One region of the Olsenella profusa DSM 13989 genome, then DNA from elsewhere that is predicted to be linked to it. Evidence: predicted binding sites of a transcription regulator. Region 1 holds the regulator's gene; the other holds the start of a gene.
The links. Region 1 encodes NrdR, which represses ribonucleotide reductase genes. Its sites were predicted from a motif close to AAACACNATATATNGTGTTT; they were not measured.
Positions count from the first base shown of each region.

Region 2: a site for NrdR is predicted at 2,410-2,429, ahead of nrdD (anaerobic ribonucleoside-triphosphate reductase). Genes of this name have one in related genera too.

Region 1 covers NZ_JAUSQK010000001.1:2,157,211-2,164,448, forward strand. Annotated here, with positions in the region: gene J2S71_RS09985 (stage V sporulation protein S) at 1-78, shown strand, start outside; gene miaB (tRNA (N6-isopentenyl adenosine(37)-C2)-methylthiotransferase MiaB) at 138-1,445, shown strand; gene miaA (tRNA (adenosine(37)-N6)-dimethylallyltransferase MiaA) at 1,442-2,392, shown strand; gene hflX (GTPase HflX) at 2,415-3,737, shown strand; gene J2S71_RS10005 (heparan-alpha-glucosaminide N-acetyltransferase) at 3,734-4,483, opposite strand; gene lexA (transcriptional repressor LexA) at 4,491-5,138, opposite strand; gene J2S71_RS10015 (LysM peptidoglycan-binding domain-containing protein) at 5,328-5,780, shown strand; gene nrdR (transcriptional regulator NrdR) at 5,886-6,338, shown strand; gene dut (dUTP diphosphatase) at 6,331-6,777, shown strand; gene J2S71_RS10030 (NCS2 family permease) at 6,866-7,238, shown strand, end outside.
Region 2 covers NZ_JAUSQK010000001.1:1,235,660-1,242,897, forward strand. Annotated here, with positions in the region: gene nrdD (anaerobic ribonucleoside-triphosphate reductase) at 110-2,332, opposite strand; gene J2S71_RS05735 (Cof-type HAD-IIB family hydrolase) at 2,647-3,438, shown strand; gene J2S71_RS05740 (nitroreductase family protein) at 3,474-4,061, shown strand; gene J2S71_RS05745 (glycoside hydrolase family 25 protein) at 4,077-5,174, opposite strand; gene J2S71_RS05750 (hypothetical protein) at 5,176-5,349, opposite strand; gene fumC (class II fumarate hydratase) at 5,350-6,753, opposite strand; gene J2S71_RS05760 (MarR family winged helix-turn-helix transcriptional regulator) at 7,095-7,238, opposite strand, start outside.

The DNA of each region.
Region 1 (7,238 bases):
ATCGCCATCTACGTGCATCGCATTACGCCTCAGGCCGCCATGGTCGAGCCGACGGATCCCACGAGTGTGGTCGCCTAGTGCCTGCGTATGACGTCCTGGCAGGGAGGACCTACTTCGTGAGGACCTTCGGCTGCCAGATGAACCTCCATGACTCAGAACGCGTGAGCGGCCTGTTGGACTCCTATGGCTGCAACCTGGTCGACGAGCCGACCGAGGCTGACATCGTGGTCTTTATGACCTGCTCCGTGCGCAGGAAGGCGGACACGCACCTCTACGGGGAGGCGACGAACCTTGCACGGCTGCCCCAGGCACCGGGAGGGCGACGCGTGGTGGCCGTAGGCGGCTGTGTGGCGCAGCGCGAGGGGGAGCGGCTGTGCGACCTCATCCCCAACGTCGACGTGGTCTTCGGCACCAGTGCGCTCTCGTCCCTGCCCCATCTTTTGGCCGCGGCCTTCGATGAGGGGGTGGGTCATGTGCAGGTCGACACGCAGGAGGAGGGGAGAGGCTTCTCCACGGAGCTTCCGTCCCGCCGCGCGCACGAGTGGCATGCCTGGGTGCCCATCATGACAGGGTGCAATAACTTCTGCACGTACTGCATCGTGCCCCATGTGCGCGGGCGCGAGCGCAGCCGCAGGCTGGAGCGTGTGGTGAGCGAGGTGTCCGCCCTTGTGGGGGATGGCGTGCGCGAGGTCACGCTACTGGGCCAGAACGTCAACTCCTACGGTCGCGACCTGTATGGAAGCCCCCGCTTTGCGGAGCTGCTTCGCGAGGTGGGTGCGACGGGCGTCGAGCGTATGCGCTTTACGTCCTCCAACCCCAAGGACCTCTCGGACGAGACGATTGCGGCCATGGCGGACGTGGGGGCGGTCATGCCTCACCTGCACCTTGCCGTGCAGAGCGGCTCCACACGGGTGCTGCGCGCCATGAGGCGCACCTATACGCGTGAGCAGTACCTCAGGCGCGTGGCGGCACTGCGCGCCGCCATCCCAGACATCGCCCTCTCGACGGACATCATCGTGGGCTTTCCCGGCGAGACCGAGGAGGACTTCGAACAGACGCTCTCCCTCGTACGGGAGGTGGGCTTTAGCTCGGCCTATACCTTCATCTACTCACGGCGCCCCGGCACACCCGCGGCGCGGATGCGGGATGACACCCCTCGTGAGGTCATTCAGGGACGATTCGGCCGTCTGGCACGGGTGGTCGAGGATTGCGCCCTCGCCGCCAGCCAGAAGGAGCTCGGTGCCACCATCGAGGTGCTGGCTGAGGGCAGCTCCAAGCGCAACGACCACATGATGGTGGGCCATGGCCCCAAGAGCCAGACGGTTCTCTTCGCCCTGCCCGAGGGACATGCGTGCGACGAGTACGTGGGCAAGCTCTGTGACGTGCGGGTGGATGACGCCCGCCCCTGGTTCCTGCGTGGAACGCTCGTGGGGAGTCCACGGTGACATCCCCCGGCCCCATCGTGGCCATCGTTGGCCCGACCGCGTCAGGCAAGAGCTCGCTCGCCGATGCGCTTGCCATGAGGTTGGGGGGCGCCGTCATCTCCGTGGATGCCATGCAGGTGTATCGCGGCATGGACATCGGCACGGCCAAGACGCCTCCTGCCGGGCGCGAGGCTCCGCTCCTCATGGTGGACGTGGCGGACGTGCGCGAGGACTACTCCGTCCAACGCTTCCAGTCCGAGGCGCGCGCATGCGTCGACGTGCTGCTGTCCCAAGGGCAGGTTCCCATCCTCTGCGGCGGTACGGGCCTCTACCTCGACGCCGTGATAGACGAGGTGTCGTTTCCCCAGGGCAGGCGTGGCAGTGAGACGCGCTTGAGGTGGGAGCGGATGGCCGAGGCGGAGGGTGCCGAGGCACTCCATCGGGAGCTTGCCATGCGCGACCCCAAGAGCGCCGAGCTCGTTCACCCCCATAACATGCGGCGCGTGGTGCGTGCCCTCGAGATGCTCGACGAGGGTGTGAGCTATGCGCGCCAGCACGAGGGTCTCAGGCAGCGCACCCCCCATTACCTGACGCAGCTGTATGCCATGATGCTGCCACGTGCCGTGCTGTACGAGCGCATCGATGCGCGAGTCGATCGGATGTTCTCCCAGGGACTCGTCCAGGAGGTCGAGAGCCTCAGGGCGCAGGGGCTCACCGAGGGCATGACGGCTGGGCAGGCCATTGGATACAAGGAGGTGCTCGCCGCCCTGAGGGGCGATTGCTCCCTGGATGAGGCTCGCGAGCTCATCAAGCGAAGGACGCGCCACTACGCCAAGCGTCAGCTCTCTTGGCTCAGGCGCGACGGGAGGGCGCGTCCCCTCGATGCGACGTTGCCCCCTGACGAGCTGGTGGGACAGGTACTGTCTGGGATCCAGACATCCCGGGACGCCTGCCGCAGGAGGAGCTGACCAAACTGTGGAAGGGTGACGCATGGCTCGATTCAAACCTCGGTCCACGGCACCGGTACCGGAGCGCGCACTCCTGGTGGGCGTCGACCTTGGCACCGCAGCGTGGCCCCTCAGGGACTCGATGGCGGAACTCGGCCGCCTGGCGGTAACGGACGGGGCCGTCGTGGTGGGACAACTCACACAAAGGCTTCGGAAGCCCGTGTCGCGCACCTTCATCGGCAGCGGCAAGACCGAGGAGCTCGTGCGCATGGTACGAGCCCTTGACGTTGACGTAGTGATATTCGACGATGAGCTGACTCCCTCCCAGCAGACGAGCCTCGAGCGAATCGTGGGAGACTCCGTCAAGGTCATCGATCGCACGGCGCTCATCCTGGACATCTTTGGCAAGCACGCCACCACGCATGAGGGGCGCCTGCAGGTGCAGCTGGCACAGCTGCAGTATGTGCTCCCGCGTCTGAGGGGCATGTGGAGTCACCTGGTGGGAGAGCAGGCACGCGGCGGCATCGGCAGCCGTTTCGGCCAGGGCGAAAGCCAGCTGGAGATCGATCGTCGTCTGGTACGCGACCGCATCTCGCACCTTCGCCGCGAGCTCAAGGAGCTGGACAAGCGACGACGCATGCAGAGCAGGGCGCGCTGGGACTCGGGAATCTACCGGGTGGCCCTGGTCGGCTACACCAATGCCGGGAAGTCCACGTTGCTCAACCGTCTGACAGGTGCGGACGTCTATGCCAGAGACGAGCTCTTCGCCACCCTCGACCCCACCACACGCTCGCTCGACCTAAAGGCCGGTCGACGCATCACCCTGACGGACACGGTGGGGTTCATCCAAAAGCTCCCGACGAACCTCGTGGAGTCGTTCAAGTCCACGCTGGCAGAGGCTCGGGCCGCCGAACTCGTGCTGAAGGTTGCCGACGCGAGTGATCCCAACTGCGAGCGACAGATCGATGCCGTCGACGCCATTCTCGCTGACATAGGTGCGGCGGACATCGCCTCGGTGGTCGTGTACAACAAGTGCGACCAGCTCGACCGCGAGGTGGTACATGGCATGGAGGCACTGCACCCAGATGCGGAGTTCGTCTCGGCGCTTACGGGGACGGGGACGGATGGCCTGCTGTATCGCATCGCACGCGAGGCCGCGCGCGGCGACGTTACCATCACAAGCCTCATCCCCCACGACAAGGGGCTGCTCGTGAAGCTGGTTCATGAGCGCGGCCAGATCGTGCGCGAGCGTTACGAGCAGGGCGGCCTGCTTGTGACGGCCCGTGTCCCTAGGCGTATGGCGGACACGCTCGAACCCTATGGCGTGAGTGACGCAGGGGAGGCGCAAGGGCGAGTGGGGGCCTAGAGGAACAGGCTCAGCAGGAGCAGCATGGGTTGGTGCAGCACATAGATGGGCAGGGCATGCCTACCTACGAACTCAAGCGGCCTCAGGCCCACCGAGTGCAGGAACGCTGGGAAGCCATGGGCGCCGAGCGAGGCCCCGATGCCTGCGCCAGCGAGAAAGAGCAGCGAGTAGGGGAGTAGGGGGTAATAGTCCCCCGAGGCGAAGTGCGGCCCCGGAAAGCCCAGGGGAGCGAGGTAGGGTGTGGCATAGAGCTGCCGGGGCAGCTGCAGAACGAATTGTCCCACACCCACCAGCCCCTGGGGAACGCGCAGACAGGCGAGGAAGAGTGCCATGAGAGGGATCGAGCACAGCCAGGAACGGCGGCCCCTGAGGAGCCCTGCCGACCTGAGCAGTGCCGCAACGAGCGTGGACGCGCCCATGCAGAAGATGATGCCAAAGCTGATGGGCGTGTCCACGGCAGCGATGGTGGTGACCCCATAGATGAGCGCGGCAACCACCAGATATTTGCCGGCACGCCTGTAGTTGTCCCGCGAGAGGGCGCACATCATGCCGGCAATGAAGAGAAACGTCCAGCCGATTGACGCACGCCACACGTCCTCGAAGGGCGAATGGAACAGGGGGAGCGTGCGCCCCCTCAGCGTCACGAGATCGTACGAGAGGTGAAAGAGCACCATCGACACGACGGAGCACCCCCTCACGGTGTCGATGAGGCGCAGCCGCGACGAGCGCCTCGGCTGCGGGGCCATCCGCAGCCTAGGCAATGGTCCTCATGAGTGCGACGACCTTACCCAGGATGATGGGATTCCGTACGTAGATGGGATCCATCGTGTCATTCTCCGGCTGGAGGCGGATGCGACCCTCCTCCCGGTAGAAGGTCTTGACCGTGGCGGAATCGTCTATGAGAGCCACGACGATCTCGCCATCCTGGGCATCATGCTGCTCGCGTACGGCAATGATGTCACCGTCGAGAATCCCCTTGTTGACCATCGATGTGCCATGGACCTTCAGCAGGAAGGAGCTGCCGCTGCCGACGACACTGGCGGGGAGCGTGAGCTGATCCTCCACATTCTGCTCGGCAAGAATGGGGGTGCCTGCGGCGACGCGGCCGATAAGGGGAAGGGAGATGGTTCCCTCGCTCACATGCTCCTCCACCGACGCAAGCGCTTGTCCGCCGGGCAGGTCGTCCTCAACCACCTCAATGGTGCGCGGCTTCTTGGAGTCGCGCTTGATGAGGCCACGCTCCTGAAGGACCTTCAGGTGCATATGAACCGTCGAGGGCGAGGCCAGCCCCACGGCCGTGCCAATCTCCCTCACCGAGGGCGGATAGCCATGTTCGGTGGTGTAGGAGCAGATGAAGTCGTAGATGGACTGCTGTCTCTTGCTGAGCCTGTCCTTGGCCATTGGTCCCCCTCGTCCCCGTGACTAGGTAGCGTAGCAAAAATACAAACACATGTTCTCTCTTTGCTTGACAGTGAGTGTCGTTGTCCCTATAGTAGCACATATGTTCGCAGTACACGTGTTCTTTTGGCAATTGCTGTCGCGTGGTCTTGGTATACCAGTCTCGTACACACGCCGGGAGGGGAGTAAGCCATGCAGTCCTACAGACGCATCCAGAACGGTGTCGCAGCATTTCCCATCGCTGGCACGGCAGCGCTCAGACCTCGGCAGCACCGTGGTCTCGTGATGCTCGAGGGCGGTGCCACGGCACAGCGCCACCTCGCCGATGTGCGTGTCAGGCGCGAGGGGCGCCTTCGGCCGCACACGCTTGTCCTTGGGGCCCTTCTCGTCTGCGTCCTTTCCGTAGGCGCACTGATCCTTTCGGGCATCACATCTGCAGCCGCCGCACAACAGGCGCTGGATCGGGCAGACACCGTAACGATAGCGGTGCGGCAGGGAGACTCCCTGTGGAGCATCGCTCATGAGCATGGCATTGCCGGAGTCGATGACGGACGTATCGTCTCTTGGATCGAACAGCACAATGGGGTCTCTGCTGACGGGCTTGTGCCCGGCCAGAAGCTCGTCATCCCCACCTCCACAGCATGATCACAGTCACGGCCCTATCGCATAGAGGATTGCGGTTTGGTCACGTAGAAGGCTGAGCCGCGTGATCCTGTGGTATCCTCCATTTGTACATATATGAGGAGGAGTATGCGCTGTCCCAAGTGTGGTTGCGAGGAGTCGAAGGTCGTCGACTCTCGCCCGTCCGAGAACAATGACGCCATTCGCCGCCGCCGAGAGTGCATCAGGTGTGGTACGCGCTTTACCACCTACGAGCGTCGCGAAGAGATGCCCATCATGGTCGTCAAGAAGGATGGCCACAAGGAGGCCTTCGATCGCACAAAGATCATGCGGGGGCTCATGGTGGCCACCATCAAGCGCAACGTTCCGCTGGAGCGGCTCGATGGTCTCATTGACAGCATCCTCAGTGAGCTCAGGGACTCCGGCACGGTCGAGGTGAACTCCCAGGAGCTGGGCAAGATGGTCCTCCAGCGCCTCGTTGATATAGACAAAGTTGCCTATGTGCGCTTTGCCTCGGTTTATCGCGACTTCAAGGACATTGACGAGTTCGAAGAAGAGCTACGGAGCCTCATCAATGGGTAATGACAGGATCTCTCTACCTATCAAGCGCCTCGACCCGTCGATCGAGCTGCCCTCCTATGCCCATGCGGGCGATGCCGGCCTCGACCTGAGGGCAAACGAGGACGTTGTCCTCAGGCCCCTCGAGCGGCGCCTCGTCCCCACGGGGCTTGCCATAGCCGTCCCCGAGGGATATGCCGGCTTTGTGCAGCCGAGAAGTGGCCTCGCCTTCAAGGAGGGCCTTTCTATGGCCAACACCCCCGGCCTCATCGACGCGCACTACCGCGGGGAGCTCAAGGTGTGCGTCGTCAATCTCGACGCCACGCACGACATCACTATCACCAGGGGCGAGCGCATCGCCCAGCTGGTCATCCAGAAGGTGCCCGAGGTGTGTCTCAGGGAGGTCGGCGAGTTGGATGAGACGGACAGGGGCACGGGCGGCTTTGGTTCCAGTGGCGTCTAGCTTCAAGACGCCAGGTGCTTGAGGCATCGGGGATGCCTCCTTTTTTTCGTTCGCGTGCCCATGACGGCAGGTACAGAAGGGGAGTTTCATGGATTCGTTCTTTAAGGTCAGCCAACGGGGGTCTTCTACCGGCCAAGAGGTACGGGCCGGCCTCACGACCTTCCTGGCAATGTCGTACATCATCGCGCTGAACCCCCTCATTCTCTCGAATGCGGGCGTTCCCATCTCCGCAACCATCACCAGCACCTGCTTTGGCGCCGGCATCATGACCATCCTCATGGGCATCTTTGCCAACCGCCCGCTCGCGCTTGCCTCTGGCCTGGGCATCAACTCCATGATCGCCGTTGCCACGACGACGCTCTGCAACGGTGACTGGCATGCCGCCATGGGCGTCATCTTCGTCGAGGGCGTCGTCATCCTGGTCCTGGTGCTCTGTGGTCTCAGGCAAGCCATCATGGATG
Region 2 (7,238 bases), 920 kb from region 1:
ACGGAGGAGGTTGGCCCACGTCTCCCGAAGGTATAAGGGACGGCCCCCGCCCGCACGAGTTCTCGCCACGCGAGCTGTCTGAGTGCGGAAGGGGGCCGTCCGGGCAGGCCTACAGGTGCAGCACGCGATCCTTGATCTCCTCGGTGCGTCCCTGGTTCCAGTACTGGGTCCCGATGTAGCCGCAGGTCCTGCGGGCGACGTTCATCTTGGACTGGTCGCGGTTGTGGCAGTGCGGGCACTCCCACACGAGCTTGCCATCATCCTCGGCGATCTGGATCTCGCCGTCGTAGCCGCACACCTGGCAGTAGTCGCTCTTGGTGTTGAGCTCGGCATACATGATGTTGTCGTAGATGTACTGCATGACGCGGATGACGGCCTCGAGGTTGTCCTGCATGTTGGGCACCTCGACGTAGGAGATGGCCCCGCCGGGGGAGAGGCGCTGGAACTCGGACTCGAACTTGAGCTTGGTGAAGGCGTCGATGTCCTCGCGAACGTTCACGTGGTAGCTGTTGGTGATGTAGCCGTGGTCCGTGATGCCCTTGACCACACCGAAGCGCTTCTGCAGGCAGCGCGCGAACTTGTAGGTGGTGGACTCCAGCGGCGTGCCATAGAGGGAGTAGTCGATGTTCTCGGCCGCCTTCCACTCGGCGCACCTGTCGTTCATGTGCTGCATGACGGAGAGGGCGAAGGGCGTCGCCTCCTTATCGGTGTGGCTGTGGCCCGTCATGTACTTGACGCACTCGTACAGGCCGGCATAGCCCAGGCTGATGGTGGAGTAGCCACCATAGAGGAGCCTGTCGATGATCTCGCCCTTCTTCAGGCGAGCCAGCGCACCGTACTGCCACAGGATGGGCGCGGCGTCGGATGTGGTGCCCACCAGGCGGTCATGACGGCAGCGCAGGGCCCTGTGGCAGAGCTCGAGGCGCTCGTCGAACACACGCCAGAACTCGTCCCTGTCGCCCTCGGAGGAGAGGGCCACGTCAGGCAGGTTGATGGTGACGACACCCTGGTTGAAGCGTCCGTAGTACTTGGGCTTGCCCGGCTCCCAGTTGCCGGCGTTGGCCACGTTGTCATAGCCGTTGCCGGAGCGGTCGGGCGTGAGGAAGGAGCGGCAGCCCATGCAGGTGTACACGTCGCCCTCGCCTTCGGTCTCTCCACGGGAGAGCTTGTACTCGCGCATCTTCTTCTCGGAGATGTAGTCGGGGACCATGCGCTTTGCGGTGCACTTTGCCGCGAGCTTGGTGAGGTAGAAGTACCGGTCGCCCTCGTGGGTGTTGTCCTCCTCGAGCACGTAGATGAGCTTGGGAAACGCGGGTGTGATCCAGACTCCCGCCTCGTTCTTGACGCCCTGGTAGCGCTGGCGGAGCATCTCCTCGATGCAGAGGGCGAGGTCGGCCTTCTCCTGCTCGCTCCTGGCCTCGTTGAGGTACATGAACACGGTGATGAAGGGAGCTTGGCCGTTGGTGGTCATGAGGGTGACCACCTGGTACTGGATGGTCTGGACGCCGCGGGCCACCTCGTCGCGCAGGCGCCTCTCGACGATCCGGTCGATCTTTTCGACGGCGGGTGTGGCGCCAATGGCCTCGAGCTCGGCGTACACCTGGCGGCGGATCTTCTTGCGGCTCACGTCCACGAAGGGGGCGAGGTGCGCCAGGCTGATGGACTGGCCGCCGTACTGGCAGGAGGCCACCTGTGCGATGATCTGCGTGGCGATGTTACAGGCGGTGGAGAAGCTGTGCGGCTTCTCGATCATGGTGCCGGAGATGACGGTGCCGTTCTGCAGCATGTCCTCGAGGTTCACGAGGTCGCAGTTGTGCATGTGCTGGGCATAGTAGTCCGCATCGTGGAAGTGGATGATGCCGGCGTCGTGGGCCTCCACCACGTCCTGCGGCAGCAGCTGGCGGCAGGCGAGGTCCTTGGAGACCTCACCGGCCATGTAGTCGCGCTGCACGGAGACCACGGTGGGGTTCTTGTTGGAGTTCTCCTGCTTGACCTCCTCGTTGTTGGACTCGATCAGCGAGAGGATCTTGTCATCCGTGGTGTTCTTCCGGCGCTTCTGGTTCTGCAGGTAGCGATAGATGATGTACTTGCGGGCCACCACGAAGCGGTCGAGGGCCATGAGCTGATCCTCGACGAGGTCCTGGACCTCCTCCACGGTGACGGTGTGGCCGGCGGAGGCGCACTCGTCCTCCACGTTGAGCGAGGCGAACCTGATCTCGCGATTGGTGAGACGATCACCCTCGGGCACCTCGGCGTTGGCGGCCTTGATGGCGTTGACGATCTTCTCGGTGTCAAACGTGACCTCTGAACCATTGCGCTTGATGATCTTCATTGGTGCCCCCATGGTGGTAGGTTTTGTTGTCGTGGGTGATGCTTTCCTGAAGACATACTTGACGGTGGTATCCACTATGACACAATTTCTAGTGTTTTGCACGAGAATCTTCCACTAGATAATGTGTTTTCTCTTCGACAATTGCCACCTCCCCCTGCCCTACGTCGCTGTTTGCAAACGGCGTGTGGCAAGAGCACAGGAAACGAGAATTTCCGGCGAGCGGTCGTCGAATGGCTACATTATGATGAGTCTATCGATATCGGGGACGCCATGCGTGTGCGGGCGTGACGTTCCCTCACAGACAAAGGAGCACCATGTCCATCTGGAACACCCCGCGCCCCATCCGGGCGATCTTCTTTGACGTTGACGGAACCCTTCTCTCCTTCAAGGACCACCGCGTTCCGGAGACGACGCTCATGGCCCTTGCAGAGCTCAAGCGCAAGGGCGTGATGTGCTTCCTGGCAACGGGGCGTCCCCCCTATCAGCTGGAGGAGATATCCATCGACAACTTCGAGGCCTTCATCCTGTTCAACGGCCAGCTCTGCCTTACGCGCGACGAGGTCTTCTTTGACGAGTTCATGGACAAGGGAGACATCGCGGTCGTGGTGGACCAGGTTGACCAGGGTCTCTACGAATGTCTCTTCATGGAGAAGGGGCGCTGCTATGTGAGCGGCCACAACGATGACGTGTGCGCCATCGAGGAGGCCACCGGCCAGCACTTCCAGGAGGGCGACATCCACCAGGCGCTGCATAATGACATCTACCAGCTCAACGTCTTCCTGCATCCGGGTGAGACGGGCGTGGTGACCGATGCCACGGAGCATCTCAAGCTCACGCGCTGGTCGCCGCACTTTGTGGACGCCTTTCCACGCCATGGGGGCAAGCATGCGGCGGTGCGTCGCATGCTGAGGCGCTACGGGCTTGACGCCGACGAGGCGGCCGCCTTTGGTGACGGCGGCAACGACCTCGCGATGTTTGGCGTGGTGGGTACCTCCGTGGCCATGGGCAACGGCAACCCCGAGGTCAAGGAGCAGGCTGACTTCGTAACGAGCGACGTCGACCACGATGGCATCTACAGCGCCTGTGTGAAGCTGGGCCTGCTGTAGGCTGAGATGGGTGGATGATGACGGAGGGAGCACCCATGGCCATGGCATATGACGAGTTCTTGGAGCTGGCACGTGCCTCGCGCAGCTATCGCCGCTTTGACCCAGGTCGCCCCATCCCATGGGACGACCTGCTGGCGCTTGTGGCGGCCGCCCGTCTCGCCCCATCGGGCAACAACATGCAGCAGCTGCGCTTTCGCCTGGTGACGGATGCCGATGCCGTGGCCTACTGCTGCGCGCACCATGGGTGGGCGGCACGCTACCGGGAGTGGGCGGGCCCGAAGGAGGGCGAGCGTCCCTGCGCCTACATCGCCGTGTGCGTGCCCAGGCAGATGGTCACCACCCCCATACGCCTCGTGGACGTGGGCATCGCCGCCCAGACCCTCATGCTGGCGGCGACGGCGCGCGGCATGGGTGGCTGCATGATCAGGAGCTTCGATGCGACGATTGACGAGCGCCTGGGTCTTGACTGCCAGGGACTGGCCTGTGCGTTGCTGCTGGCGTTGGGCTACCCTGCCGAGACGGTGGAGTTGGATGATGCCCAGGGCGGCGACGTCGCCTATTGGCGCGACGGTGCCGACGTGCACCATGTGCCCAAGCTCTCCGTGAAGGAGCTCCTAGCCTAGGGGTTCGCCAGGCCCCTAGGCAGCGTCCGATGTATGGGCGGTGGGATCGGGCACGGTCTGCCTGAGTGCTCCGGTGAGGTCCAGGTCGACATCCACCTTGGTGCCGATGCCGTCTATCATGCCGCTGCGTGAGTACTGCCATATGCCGAAGGCGATCTGCGAGGTGGGCGCGCTCTCGTACTCCGCATACCAGAACCCATAGGGGGCAAGCCGCGCGAGGTCCATGCGTCCGAGATCGTACTGGTTGCCATAGACGACGGCGTTGTAGCCCCTCTCGCGGATGCGCTCGCAGAACGCCACGGTGACGGCCGTGCGTTGATCGTTCGTGAGATCGCTCACGCGCGAGTCGTTGGTCGACTCCGGTTCCAGGTCGAAGGCGACGGGATAGGTGAGCTGGCGGCCGCCGATGTGGTCGATGACGTAGTCGGCCTCCTCGATGGCCTCGTCCTCGGTGGTTGCCTGGGAGAAGAAGTACACGCCCAGGCTCATGCCCGCGTCGAGCACGCCGTCCATGTTCTGCTCGGCGCGTGAGTCTGCCACGATGTCAGGCGTGGTCGAGCCGCGGTAGCCCACACGCACGTAGGCAAAGTCGACCCCCATGTCATGGACGGTCGGCCAGTCTATGGCCCCCTGGAACTCCGAGACGTCCACGCCCACGCGGGAGGCGACGGTGCCATTCACGCGGTACTCGTGGAAGTAGCCGGGATGCGAGAGCCTGCTCCAGTCATAGGGGTTTGCGAGCACGTCGTCGGGGGAGACGGCCATGGAGATGGGCGCTGGGGCGGGCGTGAGCTCCTCCTCGATGAACGTCGTGACGGGGTCGGTCGTGGCCTTGAACACGGTGAGGCGCAGCGCGAGCGCGGCTATGAGCGTCAGGGCCAGTATGATGAGCGGCCGCTTGCGCAGGCGCGGGCCCCTGCGGTGCGCACGGGCGCGCGCCTGGCGCCGCTGGCCTGTCTGAGGGGGCGCCATTGGGACGCGACGGGCGCCGCGCCTGCCGCTGCGCTTCGTGCCCGTTCGCGCGGTGGGGTGAGCCGCGCGCCGGGCGCGTGCGCCGCCGCCTCTTGCCGTCCTACGGGAGCCCATCTTGGAGCTGCTGCGCCTTGCCGCCACGCTACCTGCCCGTGCGTTCGGTAACGATACGATCCATCATGCCGGCTGCGCCATGGACACATGCTTGGAGCATCTGGCAGCTGACCCGCACCAGGCGGCGGTCGCCGTCGGGCATGTCCCGCAGGCGGGACGTTGGGCCATGTCCGTGGCTGTCATGCAGGGGGGCGTCTGCCACCTAGACCATCTCCTCGGGCTTGAACGCCTCGTCAAATTGCTCCCCCGTAAGATACCCTAGGGAGGTGCAGGCCGTGCGGAGGCTCGTGCCCTCGCAGTGGGCCTTCTGTGCCACCTCGGCCGTGCGCTCGTAGCCGATATGGGGGCTGAGGGCCGTCACGTTCATGAGCGAGCGATGCAGGTTGTCGTGCATGCGCTCGCGATTGGCCTGGATGCCCTGGACGCAGTTGACGTCGAAGCTGCGGATGGCGTCCGCCAGGAGGCGGCAGCTCTGCAGGAAGTCGTAGGCGATGACGGGCATGAACACGTTGAGCTCGAAGTTGCCTTGGCTGGCGGCGAAGCCGATGGCGGCATCGTTGCCCATCACCTGCACGGCCACCATGGTGAGGGCCTCGCACTGGGTGGGGTTCACCTTGCCGGGCATGATGGAGCTGCCCGGCTCGTTGGCGGGGATGGTGATCTCGCCCAAGCCGTTGCGCGGGCCACAGGCCAGCCAGCGCACGTCATTGGCGACCTTCATCAGGTTGGCGGCAAGCGCCTTCACCGCGCCATGGGCGAAGACGAGGGCATCCTTGCTGGTGAGGGCATGGAACTTGTTGGGGTCGGTGCGGAAGGGCAGATCCGTGAGGTCGGCGATCCTGCGTGCCACGAGCTTGTCGAAGCCTGCGGGGGCGTTGAGCCCCGTGCCCACGGCCGTGCCGCCAAGCGCCAGGCGGTAGAGGAAGGGCAGGACGTGGACCATCTGATCGAGGGGCGTGGCCACCAGGCCGCGCCAGCCATGGATCTCCTGGCTGAAGGCGATGGGCACGGCGTCCTGCAGGTGCGTGCGCCCGCTCTTGACGACGCCCTCGTTCTCCACCTCGAGGCGCTTGAGAGTGTCCATGAGGTGTTGCGCGGGTGGGACGAGCTCGTGGGCGAGGGAGAGAGCCGCTGCCATGTTGAGGGCCGTGGGGAAGGTGTCGTTGGAGCTCTGGCTGCAGTTGACGTGGTCGTTGGGATGCACGGGGCGGGGCAGCTCGATGCCCCGCTTGCGGGCGAGGCTGTTCGCCAGGTGGGCGAGGACCTCGTTCATGTTCATGTTGGACTGCGTGCCCGACCCCGTCTGCCATACCCTGAGGGGGAAGGCGTCGGGGCACTGTCCGACAAGCACCAGGTCCGCTGCCTGCTCGATGAGGGCGCCATAGGGTTCCTCGAGTGCGCCCAGCTCGACGTTTGCCTGGGCGGCGGCCTTCTTGACGAGGGCGAGGGCATGGATGATGCCGCGGGGCATGGCCTCGGTGCCGATGTGGAAGTTCTCGAGCGAGCGCTGGGTCTGCGCACCCCAGAGGGCATCGGTGGGGACCCTCACCTCGCCCAGGGAGTCATGCTCGATGCGCCAGGCCTCATCTGCCCGTTGTTGATCCATGCGCCCTCCTCAGTTGTCTGCGCGGCAACATTCTAGTGGAGTGACGAACGCGACGCAGACGGCGGGTTGAGCGGTTCCCTGAGCTATCTCGGGCCGCCCTGTCACGCCATGGCCGCCTCGTGCGAGCCGTCCCACCCCCGTGGGTGCCCTTTGCTGGCTGTGGGTGCCTCTCTTCCGGATGAGGCTCACAAAACGGCAGGTCGCAAGCCATCAACGCAGGAGAGGCGCACCCACATGCAGCGATTGGCACCAACATACGAGGGGCACCGCACCCACGGGCTATGTTCTGTCTGCCGTGGCCCTGACGCATCCAGCCTGCCCCGCTATGCGAACGCCCTGCGTCAGTCCTCGTCCGTCCCATGCGCGAGCATGTTGTGCGTGACCTTTTTCAGGATCCTGCGCAGGTCGTCCGCCTCCTCGTGCGTGAGGCCAAAGCACTGTCCCATGGCACGGGGCACGGAGCGTGCCTGCTCGCGCAGCTCCAT